DNA from 2 places in the Vreelandella sp. F11 genome. Region 1 is predicted to be linked to the other one. Evidence: predicted binding sites of a transcription regulator. Region 1 holds the regulator's gene; the other holds the start of a gene.
The links. Region 1 encodes FliA, which starts transcription of late flagellar genes. Its sites were predicted from a motif close to CTAAAGTTNNNNNNNNNNCNGCCGATA; they were not measured.
Positions count from the first base shown of each region.

Region 1 (7,054 bases):
GTATTGCTGAAGTGGGTGCGCGCTTTACTCTGGATGCAATGCCGGGTAAGCAGATGGCCATCGATGCCGATCTGAATGCTGGCTTAATTGGCGAAGAAGATGCCAAAAAGCGCCGTGCAGAAGTCGCTCAAGAGGCGGATTTCTTTGGTTCGATGGACGGCGCGAGTAAATTTGTTCGTGGTGATGCCATTGCCGGTTTGGTAATTATGGTGGTCAACATCATCGGCGGGCTGATGATTGGCATGCTGCAGCACGATATGAGCTTTGGCGCTGCTGGTCAGACCTATATGTTACTGGCCATCGGCGACGGCCTGGTGGCGCAAATTCCTGCCCTGGTCATCTCGACCGCAGCGGGTGTCACGGTTTCCCGGGTAAGTACCGACACAAACGAAGATATTGGCCAGCAAATGCTCAGCCAACTGTTCGTTAATCCGCAGGTACTCATCTTGGCCGCTGTGGTGATGGGCCTGTTGGGCATGGTGCCCGGTATGCCCAATCTAGTATTTCTATTTTTTACTGCGCTCTTGGCGGGCTTGGCATGGTTTCTTATGCGTCACAAGGAAAAGGCGTTGGTCAAAGAGGAGATCGCCGCGGCTCCTGTGCCTCTGCAAGAGACCCCCGAAGCGAGTTGGGAAGACGTGCAGTTGGTCGATACTCTGGGCCTGGAAGTGGGGCACCGCTTAATCCCGCTGGTTGACTCGCGTCAAAAGGGCGAGCTGCTTGGACGGATTAAAAGTGTACGTAAAAAGTTTGCCCAGGAAGTAGGCTTCCTGCCGCCGGTGGTGCATATACGCGATAATTTGGAGCTGCCGCCCAACGCCTATGTACTCTCCATGAAAGGCGCCGAGATTGGCCGCGCCGAGGCGCAGCCGGGTAAATGGCTGGCGATCAACCCAGGGCAAGTCTCCGGCGAGCTGCAGGGCACCCATACCCAGGATCCCGCCTTTGGTTTGCCCGCTGTGTGGATTGATAGCAACCAGCGCGAACATGCCCAGGTGTATGGCTATACCGTGGTGGATGCCAGCACGGTGATTGCTACCCACCTGAACCACCTGTTGCACCGTCATTCGCCCGAGATGCTCGGCCGACAGGAAGTCCAAAAACTGCTGGATAAAATGGGTGATGATCAGAAAGCGTTGGTCGAAGAGGTGATCCCGAAAGCTATTTCGCTGACGGTGTTGCAGCGCATCCTGCAAAATCTGCTCGATGAAGATGTCTCTATCCGCGATATGCGCACTATTCTGGATACCCTGGCGGAGTACGCCACCCAGCAAAAAGATCCTAACGAGCTGACGGCATTGGTGCGTGTTTCACTGGGGAGGGCGATTGTCCAGCAGTGGTTTGCAGGGCAGGAAACGCTTAATGTCATGGGATTGGATGCCCAGCTGGAGCAGGTGCTGGTACAGGCCATGAATGGCAACGGCGCCATGGAGCCCGGGTTGGCAGAAACGCTGATGACTCAGGCGCAGCAGGCGCTGGAGCGTCACGAAAGCTCAGGCGAACCGCCGGTGCTGGTTGTGCAGCACTCGCTGCGAGCGGTACTGTCGCGCTTCTTGCGTCGCCGTCTACGCCATATGTCGGTGTTGTCTCAGGCTGAAATCCCCGACGACCGCACATTAAGAGTGACGACAATAGTCGGCGGACGTTAATGATGACACGCCGTGGTAGGCTAGCGTTGACCATTTCCAGAATAGGCAAAAGGTAAATCATGAGCGTTAGACGTTTCGTGGGAGCCAACAGTCGCGATGTAATGCGCCAAGTGCGTGAAACGCTCGGTGAAGACGCCTTAATTGTTGCCAATCGGCGTACCGAAGGGGGCGTTGAAATTTTGGCCATGGCAGATGAAGCCATCGACCACTTTGAACCTTCGCCGGAACCTGCCCCCCCAGAGATGCCAACGGCGCCTCCACCGCAAGACCCCATGCAGGCGATGAGTGAACGCTTACTACGGGAAATGCAGGATATGCGAGCGCTGCTTGCAAACAGCCAGTCAAGCCACGCGGCTTCACCAACGTCAGCAGCGCCCACCGGAACGGCGGCGCGGCTGCGCCAACTGTTATGGAACGTCGGTTTTAGCAGTGAGCTCGCCGATGAGCTGCTGGCGGGGATGCCCGAACCGCTCGCCAGGTTAGACGGCAACAGTGAAGCGCCACTACAGTGGCTGCGCCAGCAGTTAATGGATCGTCTCTGCGTGTTGAGTGATGAACCAAGCTTTTTTGATCAAACCGGTATTGTTGCCCTGGTGGGGCCCACAGGGGTGGGTAAAACCACCACCACCGCCAAGCTTGCCGCCCGTTTTGTGATGCGTCACGGAACCCGCCCGGTAGCGCTGGTCACCACCGACAGCTTCCGGATTGGTGCCCATGAGCAGCTACGCATCTACGCGCGCCTGTTGGACACCCCGATGTACGCACTCGATGCGGAGCAACCCATCGACGATTTGCTGGGCCGCCTGCAGGGTAAGCAGTGGGTGATTATCGATACCGTGGGTATGAGTCAGCGTGACCAGCGAGTGATCGAACAGATTGCCCACCTTCAGGGCGGACGCTCTCGAGTGCGTTTGGTATTGCTGCTGAATGCCGCCAGCCAACCGGAAACCCTCGAAGAAGTTGTGCTGCGCTACCGCCAGGCCGCACGCGCCGCGGGCGCAGAGCTAGATGACTGTATTATTACCAAGCAGGATGAGGCAGGGCGGCTGGCGCCGGTGTTAGACATTATTATGCGTCACGGCATGCGTGTGCTGTTTGGTTCCAATGGTCAGCAGGTGCCCGAAGATATGGCCATCGCCGCTCCCGGTGCTTTAGTCGACCAAGCGCTTAGCACGGCAACGCCGCAGCGTGAACGGGCACAAAGTGCTGATGCCTCGATGGGGATGCCGCGCTGGTCGCGGGATGTGCTGGGCCAAGGGCGCCGTTTGTCATCGCTACTGGCGAGGCTGCGCCAACGGGTCACTGGGTTTGCGGCATTAGAGGAGGTTTGGGACTTAGCCTCGCTACCTAGCCGAGTGCAGGAGACGCGCTTGGACGCGCTGCTCGCCGGTTACCCAGAGACGGATACCACGTTAGGCATGGCATGGTCTCCGCGGCGTAATGAGCGCGGCTGTGATTGGGCAATGCCTGACATTGGGCTGGACACAGAGGGTACCTGGTTAGCGCTACCCTGGCTGCAGCATCGCCACGCTGCGGGGTGGCAGCCGCGCTTGGCTGCGCTCTCTTCATCAAGCGGTGTCGCGGTGCACTTGCTACCGCGTTTTCCCGAGCCGGATGCGCTCGCGTGGCTAGAAGCCGAGCATTTGACCTGGGTCAGCCAAGTAGCCCCCAGTCATCGGGTACTCTTTCACCACGAGCGCCAGACGATTCGTCAGCTGTTTAATGACAGTGTACTCACCCACCATGTGGGCGTACGGTTTCGCGGCCAATCGGTGCAACTGTGGACTGCTTACGCCGAAGTTGAGGACGCCAGCGGCACTGCGCTGCTCGCCTGGTACGGGGAGGTTCGCGATCCGGAAAGCGCCAAAGTGGTGGTGCGCCGCTACTGGCTTACACCGGCTCGGTTAGGAGCCGAGGTGCTCTCACTGCTGTTAACCCAGCTGCAAAGCGAAGGCTTGGCCGCCTTGACCCGACGCGCGTGGCAGCAGCTAAAAGAGGCTGATAGCGGTGACCTAAATGCGGAAGTTCGCCTGTTAATGGCCAGCGGTGCAGCGTCCGTCGCCGGACATCTCGATATTGCCGATGATGAGGAGGCGCAGACGCTGCGTGGGGATCTACTCAACCTATTAGGCAGTAGTCGCCGTCGCCGCGATACCGGCATGCTCGATGCCCTGATCTATGCCTTTATGGCGCGAGATGCGATTCGTCAAATGGGCAGTGTGAGTCGAGAGGGTGTGGCGTGAGCGAACAAGATCAAGCCTCGGGACTGCGCAAGTGGGCAAACTTGCAGCGCCAACAGCAGCAGGCGGAGGGTGCTGTTGATGTGGCGGCAGCCGAGCCTGTACCCGAAGATACTTCGCCCCTATTAACACCTACGCTAGCGGCGGTGGAAGAGCCGCAGACAGTGGTGCCGCCCAGACCCAAAATTCCGCTTATAGTGGTTGGGCTACCCGGTAGCGGCGCCGCTCAGGTGAGTAAGGTCAAAGCACGTCTGGAGCAGTGGTCTGCGCTAGGTCGCAGCTGGGCCGGGAGCCCTGATGATTGGGACATCCGTATCGTCGTGGCGGAAACGACCGACCTTGCTCAGCTTCGTGAGCAATACAGCCGTTGGGCGCTATGGATCAGTAGTGATGCCGATACCTTCGCAGTCATGTTCCGTACCTTGCGACAGCTCCATGAGCGTGGCGGGCCGCGTCGTTTACTGGCGCTCCATGAGCCGCACCTGCCGCGTCAAGGACTGCTCAATAACTTGCGTGAAGCCGCTGACTACTACTTAAATATGGAGTTACTGGTACTTGCACGATGAGCACACTCTGCCAAGGAGACTAAGCATGCTAAGCTGGCTATTAAGAGTGAGACTGCCACTGATCTTAATACTGGTGGTGGGGTGTCTACTCGCAGGATTAACAGGGAGTGCCCAAGCGGCACCCGGTAGCTGGAGCAGCCAGATACCAGGGTTGATGGTGGCAATGAGTGATCGGGCAAGCAGCAGTAAAACCGCTTCTCCGCCCGCCGTCGGAAACCTTCGGCCAGGCCAGCTTGGGCGCATACAGTGGCAGTTTCAGCATCCTCCCGGTGCGCTATTAAGTGCTTGGCTGTGCCATCCGGATCAGTGCGTTGCATTAACCGGTATGCGGGGTTCTACCACTGCCCTTGAGGGGCGGGCCGCCGATGGGCCACTGCATTTTCGCTTCGCCTTGCACCCAGGCCAGCGGCCTGTTCGGGTGCAAGGGTTGCAATTGATTGTGAACTATCAGTGAAGGCTGATTAGCCGCGAGGCGAGAATATGTACACAGCACAGGGCAGGATTAAACAAAATGAGCTGTTAACGCAATACATGCCACTGGTGCGACGTCAGGCCTTAACACTACAGGTTCGATTGCCGGCGAGTATTGAGCTCGATGACCTTATTCAGGCCGGAATGGTGGGGCTGCTTGAGGCGCTGGGCCGTTTCGATGCTACCCAGGGCGCGACGTTCGCGACCTTTGCAAGTCAGCGTATTCGCGGCGCCATGATGGATGAGTTACGTACACGCGACTGGCTGCCCCGCAGCGTACGCCGTTCAGCGCGTGCGGTGGACAGCGCCGTTCGCCAATTAGAGCAGCTGTTAGGGCGAGCCCCGGAAGAGAACGAAATTGCTCAGCACCTTGATATGCCGCTGAGTGAGTACCAGCAGCTTCTCAATGACACTAACAGCGGACAACTGCTGCCGTTTGAAGAGCTAGTGGCCGACGGCGGAGAGCCTGTCAGTAATGAACTGGGCAATTCACCGTTCGAGCAACTGCTTGACGGTCAGCAGCGGCAAACGCTGATTGACGCGATTGAAGCGCTTCCCGAGCGTGAAAAGCTGCTCATGGCGCTGTACTACCAAGAAGAACTCAACCTCAAGGAGGTAGGCGCTGTGCTGGGGGTGACGGAGTCACGTGTTTCACAACTGCACAGCCAAGCCGTGAGTCGTTTACGCGCGCGTTTACACGACTCGGTATAACGCCAACGTTTTTTACTCACTTGTGACCGGCAAGGAGCCGTGGATGAACCCTTCGACGTTGATAGGCATATTTGCCAGCATACTGCTGTTGGTGAGCGTGCTGTTTTTCACTGCAGAGTCCCCTGAAAGCTTTATTAATTTTCCGGGGCTTGCCATCGTGGTGACCGGTACCCTAGCGGCGACCTTTATTAGCTACCCATTAAAAGAGGTGCTCCGCGTCGTACGGCTAGTGGGCTTGGTATTCCGGCGTGAAAACACCTACATGCGAGACGATATCCGCGAGTTGGTCGATATGTCCCGGTTGTGGTTTAAAGGCGATGTACGTGCGGTCGAGCGCGAGCTGGAGCATACCCGCAATCCGTTTTTACGTACCGGGATCCAACTGGTGATTGCCAACACCAAAGAGGATGAAATTTTTGACATGCTGCGCTGGCGGATTGCCCGCCTTAAAGCGCGTGAGCATGCTGAAGCACAAATATTCCGTACCATGGCAACCTATGCACCTGCCTTTGGCATGATCGGCACCCTGGTGGGGCTGGTCAACATGCTGGAGGTCATGGACGCTGGCGACTTACAGGTCATTGGCCCGCGCATGGCAGTGGCGCTGCTCACCACCTTCTACGGCATTTTACTTGCCAACTTGGTGTTTAAGCCGATAGCGGTGAAGCTAGAGCGCCGCACCGAAGAGCGGCTGATTACCATGAACATGGTACTGGAGGGTATTTCGCTGATTACCAAGCGCCGCCTACCGTCATTTATTGAAGAGACTCTCAACTCCTTTGTGGCTAATTACCACGATGAGATTCGTGATAACAGCGTCAAACCAAGGCCTGATTCGTCGGTTAGTTCGGCGGCGAAGGGGTAAGGCCAGATGCTTGACCGTGATACACGCCATGCACTGGAAATGACGCCATCGCCAGGCGATGGCGATGATGGTTGGCTAACCAGCTATTTAGATGTGCTGACGCTGCTAATCACGCTTTTTGTGCTACTGCTTTCCCTGACGCCGCCGGGCGGCGGTGAAGCGGCTGATACTGCTTTCATGCGTTCAGCCAGCGCTGTATCATCACTGCCTCTGGCGTCTCTGGCCACCGGTATTCAGCCCCACCATTCAGGGGTTCAACCCCAGTTTGACGGGCTCGATATCCCTGGTGTCAGCGTCTCCCAAGGACGCGAAGGGGTCACGCTTCGCATTGATACCAGCCTTTTATTTCCCAGCGGCCAAGCGGTACTGACGTCCCGTGGGCAAGATGTGATAGAAAGCCTTATCGATGTGCTGACCCGTTTTGACGGCCAAATTTCGGTGGAAGGCCACACCGACAGCGTGCCTATTTCAACGGCCCGCTTCCCCTCTAATTGGGAGCTCTCATCAGCGCGTGCTATTGCTGTGGTGAGGCATTTAGAGCGCCAAGGGTTC
Region 1 covers NZ_CP170448.1:138,784-145,837, forward strand. Annotated here, with positions in the region: gene flhA (flagellar biosynthesis protein FlhA) at 1-1,649, shown strand, start outside; gene flhF (flagellar biosynthesis protein FlhF) at 1,709-3,892, shown strand; gene ACFIOZ_RS00660 (hypothetical protein) at 3,889-4,455, shown strand; gene ACFIOZ_RS00665 (flagellar protein FlhE) at 4,481-4,909, shown strand; gene ACFIOZ_RS00670 (RNA polymerase sigma factor FliA) at 4,936-5,637, shown strand; gene ACFIOZ_RS00675 (motility protein A) at 5,681-6,502, shown strand; gene ACFIOZ_RS00680 (OmpA/MotB family protein) at 6,509-7,054, shown strand, end outside.

Region 2 (7,054 bases), 1.0 Mb from region 1:
AACTCATCAACGCTAAGCCAATGTGCTACGCTCGTCGTCACGTATTTTAGCGAGTCAATAAGTCATGCATATCAGTGTATTCGGAACCGGTTATGTCGGCCTTGTGGCAGGCGCTTGTTTAGCCGATGTAGGCCATCAAGTCACCTGTATGGATGTTAATGCTGAGCGGATTGAACAGCTTAATGGCGGCGACGTACCCATTTTTGAGCCAGGGCTAAGCACCATCGTTGCCCACAACATAGCGGCAGGCCGATTACGCTTTACCACCGATGCTGCTAAAGCGGTAGCCAGTGGTGAACTGCTATTTATCGCGGTGGGAACGCCGCCCGATGAAGATGGCAGTGCCGATCTTCGCTATGTGCTAGAGGTGGCGCGCACGATCGGCCAGCATATGGATAGCTATAAGCTGGTCATTGATAAATCTACTGTGCCCGTGGGTACTGCCGAGAAAGTCCACGCCGTGATCAGTGATGTACTTCAACAGCGCGGCGAATCACTCGCGTTTGACGTCTGTTCGAACCCAGAGTTTATGAAAGAAGGTGCCGCGATTGAGGACTTTACCCGCGGCGCGCGGATTATCGTCGGCACCGAAAGCGAACGCGTGAAATCACGTATGCAAGAGTGCTACGCCCCCTACAATCGCAACCACGAAAAACTGATGTTTATGAGCGTGCGGGCCGCCGAACTCACCAAATACGCCGCCAACGCCATGCTCGCCACCAAAATCAGCTTTATGAACGAGATCGCCAACCTTGCGGAACGGCTTGAAGTGGATGTGGAGGACGTACGGCGTGGTATTGGCAGCGACCCCCGTATTGGTTACCACTTTATCTACCCAGGCTGTGGTTACGGCGGTTCCTGTTTTCCCAAAGATGTCCAGGCGCTAGAGCGTGCTGCGCGTCAGCTAGGCTATACGCCGGAACTGCTCAGCGCCGTCGAGTCAGTGAATTTACGCCAAAAGCAAACGTTGTTCACAAAATTGCAAGATTACTTAGGCAATCTAAGTGGTAAGACCATCGCTGTGTGGGGCTTGGCCTTTAAACCCAACACGGATGATATGCGTGAAGCCCCTAGCCGCACGTTAATGGAAGCGCTCTGGCAAGCAGGTGCCAAGGTGCAGGCGTTTGACCCTGAGGCAATAGCGGAGTGTCGGCGCATTTATGGCGAACGGGATGACCTAATGCTGGCAGGCGACCGGATCCAGGCAGTCAAAGGCGCAGATGCCCTAGTGATCTGCACCGAATGGAAAGAGTTTCGCAGTGTCGATTTCACGTGGTTAGCCGATCAACTGGCTGAAAAAGTCGTCATCGATGGGCGTAATTTGTACACGCCAAGTGCGGTTGAAGAAGCGGGTTTGCGGTACATAGGGGTGGGGCGAAAGAGCGATTAAGAGATGTACCTATCATCGCGATTTTACTGATTAATTTTTGTTTGTATTACTAAAAGTTACTTGGAATTACGTCTTAATACGAAAAAAAGAGGAGAATATTTAAGTTATTCTTCACCTCGCCGAGGTTTTGAGGTAGTTGTATTAAAAACAGTGTTACGCAGGGCTGCGCAGCAAAGGCGGTTACTGAAGGCAGCAAGCGTAGCTACATGTATTCAAAAAAGGCTTTGGTTTATGGCTGCTATTACATCACTAGGCATCGGTTCTGGCTTGGATCTTAACGGCTTGCTGGAGCAATTAAAAACGGCAGAACAAGCGAAGCTTGAGCCCATTGCGCAGCAGATTAAGTCTGAGCAAACGCAGATATCCGCCTATGGTCAGCTTAAAAGTGCGCTTGAGCAGTTTCAAAGCTCTGCTGAGGCCCTCAACGATGGTTCGTCATTCGAAAGCTTGACAACCAATGTCGAGGGCAGCGCCGTTGGTGCTGTTAGCAGTAATGAGGCTCAGCCAGGCCAGTACGAAGTCGAGGTCAATCAGTTAGCTACCGCCAGTAGCTTGGTGACGGAGCGCCTCGAAACAGCAGTGGAAAGTATAGTGACGGGCGAACAGTCTTTAGATTTTACTATCGCTGATGGCAACCTGACCACGATTACTATCCCCGACGGCAGCTCTCTTGAAGATATGCGTGACGCCATTAATGAGCAGAGCGATGGCCGCTTAAACGCCTCAATTATCAATGATGGCGAAGGTTATAGGCTTTCCGTTAATGCCACTGATACCGGCGCAGACGCGAGCATTGAAAGCACTAATTTTTCTGACATTCTAGCCGCTGGTGTCGCAACCTCCGATGCACAAGTGGTTCAAGCAGGCCAGGATGCGGCGTTTAACGTCAATGGAATCGATATCGTTAGCCCCACCAATCAAGTGGAAGGTGCAATTCAGGGCGTTACCTTGAATCTTGCTGAGGCTGGCACGACGAGCACTGTAACCGTGGAGCAGGATGACGAAGCTATTCGCGAACAGGTCACCGCTTTTGTTGATGATTTCAACACGCTCAAAGAGACCATCACGACTTTGACAGCCTTTGACCCAGAGACGGGTCAGGCGGCAGGATTGAATGCCGATGCAACCACTCGCGCGGTTGAAAGAGAGATTCGCCAAACAATCAGTGCGGTTGTAGGCGGAGATGGCTTTAACGTGTTATCCGATATTGGTATTTCACTTCAAGTGGATGGCAAGCTGGAGATTGATGAAGATAAGTTAAATAACATTGTTGCTACTCAGCCAGACCAGTTAGCCAGTTTCTTTGCTGGCAATAGCGAGGAGGGTGGTATGGCAGGCCAAATAGCTTCAGCGCTTGAGGGCCTTGTGGGTACAGGTGGTCGGCTTGAAAGCGCCGTTAGCTCATCTGAAAGCCGTGTTAGTTCATTAGAAGACCGTTTTGCGAGCACTGAAAACCGTATCGAACAAACCGTTGAGCGTTATCGCACGCAGTTTCAAGCAATGGACGGTATGGTCGCGCAAATGAATCAAACTAGCGCCTATTTGACCCAGCAGTTTGCAGTACTGGGGCAGCAAAACCAAAATTAAGCAGATAAGCTTGCTAAAATAATGGCTTACAAAAATGCTCAGCACAACGTGCTGGGCATTTTTTTTGCAATGCCTTAAAAACAGATTAAAAAAGGCGCTACCTCTAAAGTTTGTTCCTCCGCAGCCGATAAACTATCTAGATACCTTTATCTACTACTTATAAGGAACTGAGTCATGGCTTCGATAACTGCACTTGGTGTGGGCTCTGGGCTGGATTTGAATGGTTTGGTTGAACAGCTTAAAGCGGCCGAAAAGCAAAAGCTTGTCCCCATTTTACAGCAGCAAAGTGCTCAGAAAACCAAAATTTCAGCTTATGGGCGCCTTGAATCAGCAATGGATCGCGTGCAAACCTCCATCGCTAAGCTTAATGATGCTTCTACGTTTAAGCAGCAAAAAAGTACCGTGACGGGCGATGGCGTGTTGGCTACCGCAGGTGAAACCGCTAATGCAGGACGCTATGAAGTAACCGTTACCCAACTGGCCCGCTCAGGCAGCGCTGCTTCCAACAGTGTGGCGCTAGATCAAGAGCTAACCGCAACCGATACGACGCTGACGCTTAACTTCGGTGCTGGCACAACGCAAACCAGTGCCACCGTTGATATCGCAGCAGGCAGTACGTTGGCGGATGTTCGTGACCAAATTAACGCGGACAAAGAGTCTGGCGTCACTGCTTCTATCGTTAATGACGGCACTGGATACCGTTTAGCGCTGAGTTCAAAAGAGACAGGCCAAGATGCGTCACTGGAGGGCTTCTCAGGCTTGGCATCGCTGACCATGGATGCAGCTACCCAGCGTTCAGGCCAGGACGCTGAGCTGAACGTTAATGGTATTGCTATCACCAGTAAAACCAACCGCGTTGAAGAGGCAATTCAAGGCGTAACGCTTGACCTCACGGCGGCATCTGGTGATCCCGTTACGCTTGTAATTGAGCGTGATGAGGCTTCGCTGAAAGAAGCAATTAATGACTTCGTTAAAAACTACAACGAAATGAAGTCCACCGTTGGTCGAATGACTGCCTATAACGGCGAAGGCGAAACATCAGGCGAGCTGGTGGGTGACCGCACCGTTCGAACCATTGAAGACCGCCTACGTCGGGATATTACAGACAACCTCGGCACAGGCGATATTACACGCCTTTCTCAACTGGGTATTGCCATTGATGAGAAGGGTCGACTTAAGGTCGATGAAGATAAGTTGGACGATGCAGTCGCCAACAACCCTGAGGGCCTAGCTACCTTTTTTGCAGGTGACACCAAAGAGGGCGGCTTTGCAGGGCGGCTAAATGCAACGCTTGTAGCCATCACTGCTGAAGATGGCATTATTCAGAGCTCGGTGACTAGCGCTGAACAGCGGGTTGATAGTCTGGATGTACGCAAGCTGCGTATGGAGGCAAGTATCGAGCGAAGCACCGAGCGTTACCGTAAGCAGTTTGGGCAATTGGATGGCTTGATAGCTCAGATGAACTCCATGAGTAGCTACCTCTCTCAGCAGTTCAGTATGCTGGGTAACATGCAGAAAAGTAATTAAGAACGTAGTCGGTAAGGCAGTTGGGGCAATAGTTGAAAAAGCTACAGTAATTTACAGAAAAAAGAGTAATCTTTTCTAAAGAAATGGGCGGGGCTGCCGTTATTTATAATAACGGCGACGCAAGCGCCGCTAAGCAGGCCAAAAGGCCAGTTAAATTTCGAGGAACACTAACATGTCTGTAATCAACACTAACATTACTGCCCTGATCGGCCAGAATAACCTGTCCAACTCACAGTCAATGCTGGCCAAAGCGCAAGAGCGCTTGTCTTCTGGTCTGCGCATTAACAGTGCTTCTGACGATGCTGCTGGTCAAGCCATCGCCAACAAAATGACTGCTCAGATTCGCGGTATGGATCAAGCTAGCCGTAATGCTAGCGACGGCATCTCTCTGGTTCAGACCATGGAAGGCGGTCTTGACCAAATCAACGACAACCTGCAGCGTATCCGTGAGCTAGCGGTACAGGGTGCCAACGACACCAACGCCGCAGAAGATCGCGATGCGATTGTTACCGAGATCAACGAGCGTCTTGCTGAAATCGATCGCGTAGCTGGCAGCAACAACTTTAACGGCACTAACCTGCTGAACGTTAGTGGTGGTGGTTCTCTTAGTATTCAGGTTGGTTCAAATACTGAAGCTGAAGACGTTATTACTGTTACCACCCTTGATGCAACGGTTGAAGGTTTGGCGTTAGATGGTGCTAGCGGTGGTGTTATAACCGCAGCGGCTGGTACTACCCCATCAACTTTTGAGCTCACAGGTACCAGTGGTGGTGGTGCTGCTACTCAGGCCCATACTGATTTTCAGGCGTTAGTTGATGCCGTTGATACAGCTACTGAAACCCTGGATACCAACCGTGCTACCTTGGGTGCTACGCTCAACCGCTTTGACTCAGTAATTGATAACCTGGCGACGACGTCTACCAATCTTTCTGAAGCCCGCTCACGTATCGAAGACGCTGATTACGCAGTTGAAGTGTCTAACATGACACGTGCTAACATTCTTCAGCAGGCCGGTACTTCCATGCTGGCACAGGCGAACCAGACGCCGCAGTCTGTATTGTCTCTGCTGGGCTAATCGTTTAGCTAGTGATGTGCACAACAGAAAGTAACGACGGGGCCAATAGGCCCCGTTTTTATTTGGGAAGGTTGTACATGTATATGAAGCAAAATGTTGGGAGCGGTTTCATTACATTCAAGAGTGTGCAGAAAAGTAATTAAGGAAGTTACAGTAATTTACATAAAAAGAGCGGTTTTTTCCTAAAGAAGTGGGCGGGGCTGCCGTTACTTATAATAACGGCGACGCAAGCGCCGCTAAGCAGGCCATAAGGCCAGTTAAATTTCGAGGAGCACTAACATGTCTGTAATCAACACTAACATTACTGCCCTGATCGGCCAGAACAACCTGTCCAATTCACAGTCAATGCTGGCCAAGGCGCAAGAGCGTCTATCTTCTGGCCTGCGTATTAACAGCGCTTCTGACGATGCTGCTGGTCAAGCCATCGCCAACAAAATGACGGCTCAGATCCGCGGTATGGATCAAGCTAGCCGTAATGCTAGCGACGGTATCTCCCTGGTTCAGACTATGGAAGGCGGTCTTGACCAAATCAACGACAACCTTCAGCGTATCCGTGAGCTAGCGGTACAGGGCGCCAACGACACCAACGCCGCAGAAGATCGTGATGCGATCGTTACCGAGATCAACGAGCGTCTGGCTGAAATCGATCGCGTAGCTGGCAGCAATAACTTTAACGGCACTAACCTCCTGAACGTCAGCGGTGGTGGTTCGCTGAGCATCCAGGTTGGCTCTAATACCGAAGCTGAAGACGTTATTACCGTCACTACGCTTGATGCAAGTGTGACTGGGCTTGAATTAGACGACGCCAGCGGTGGTGTGATTGCGGCTGGTGCTAATGGAATGGAGTTCACTCTATCCAGTGGCGGCAGCGCAGCGCATACCGATTTCCAATCTCTAGTTGATGCTGTTGATACTGCTACCGAGACTCTGGATACCAACCGCGCTACCTTGGGTGCTACCCTTAACCGTTTCGACTCTGTAATCGATAACCTGGCGACGACGTCTACCAATCTCTCGGAAGCCCGCTCACGTATCGAAGACGCTGATTACGCTGTTGAAGTGTCTAACATGACACGTGCTAACATTCTTCAGCAAGCCGGTACTTCCATGCTGGCACAGGCGAACCAGACGCCGCAGTCTGTACTTTCTCTGCTGGGCTAATCGTTTAGCTAGCAATGCACAACAGAAAGTAACGACGGGGCCCAATCGGGCCCCGTTTTCTTGCGTGGGAGTCTGATAATTTCGGCGATGCTCTGATTCTGGCGCCCGCTTTGGATTTAGTAGTCGAGAGTTCCTTATAAGTAAAATCTCAATTTATGGCTTACTCTAACCTCTGCGCGGCACTGATCGTGTGAACACATACGCAAATAGAGGCGCATTCGTGCCTTTGGTGACTGGACGAGCACGGTAAACTAAGTAAATTGCCATTTTTCTCTGTGAGCCGCTTCATGGTCAAGACCTCCTCTACCCCTGCT
Region 2 covers NZ_CP170448.1:3,935,862-3,942,915, reverse strand. Annotated here, with positions in the region: gene ACFIOZ_RS18055 (UDP-glucose dehydrogenase family protein) at 65-1,390, shown strand; gene fliD (flagellar filament capping protein FliD) at 1,451-2,977, shown strand; gene fliD (flagellar filament capping protein FliD) at 3,152-4,504, shown strand; gene ACFIOZ_RS18040 (flagellin) at 4,677-5,579, shown strand; gene ACFIOZ_RS18035 (flagellin) at 5,859-6,740, shown strand; gene ACFIOZ_RS18030 (glycosyltransferase) at 7,028-7,054, shown strand, end outside.
Region 2: fliD (flagellar filament capping protein FliD) is a predicted target of FliA. The motif match lies at 3,081-3,107, and genes of this name have one in related genera.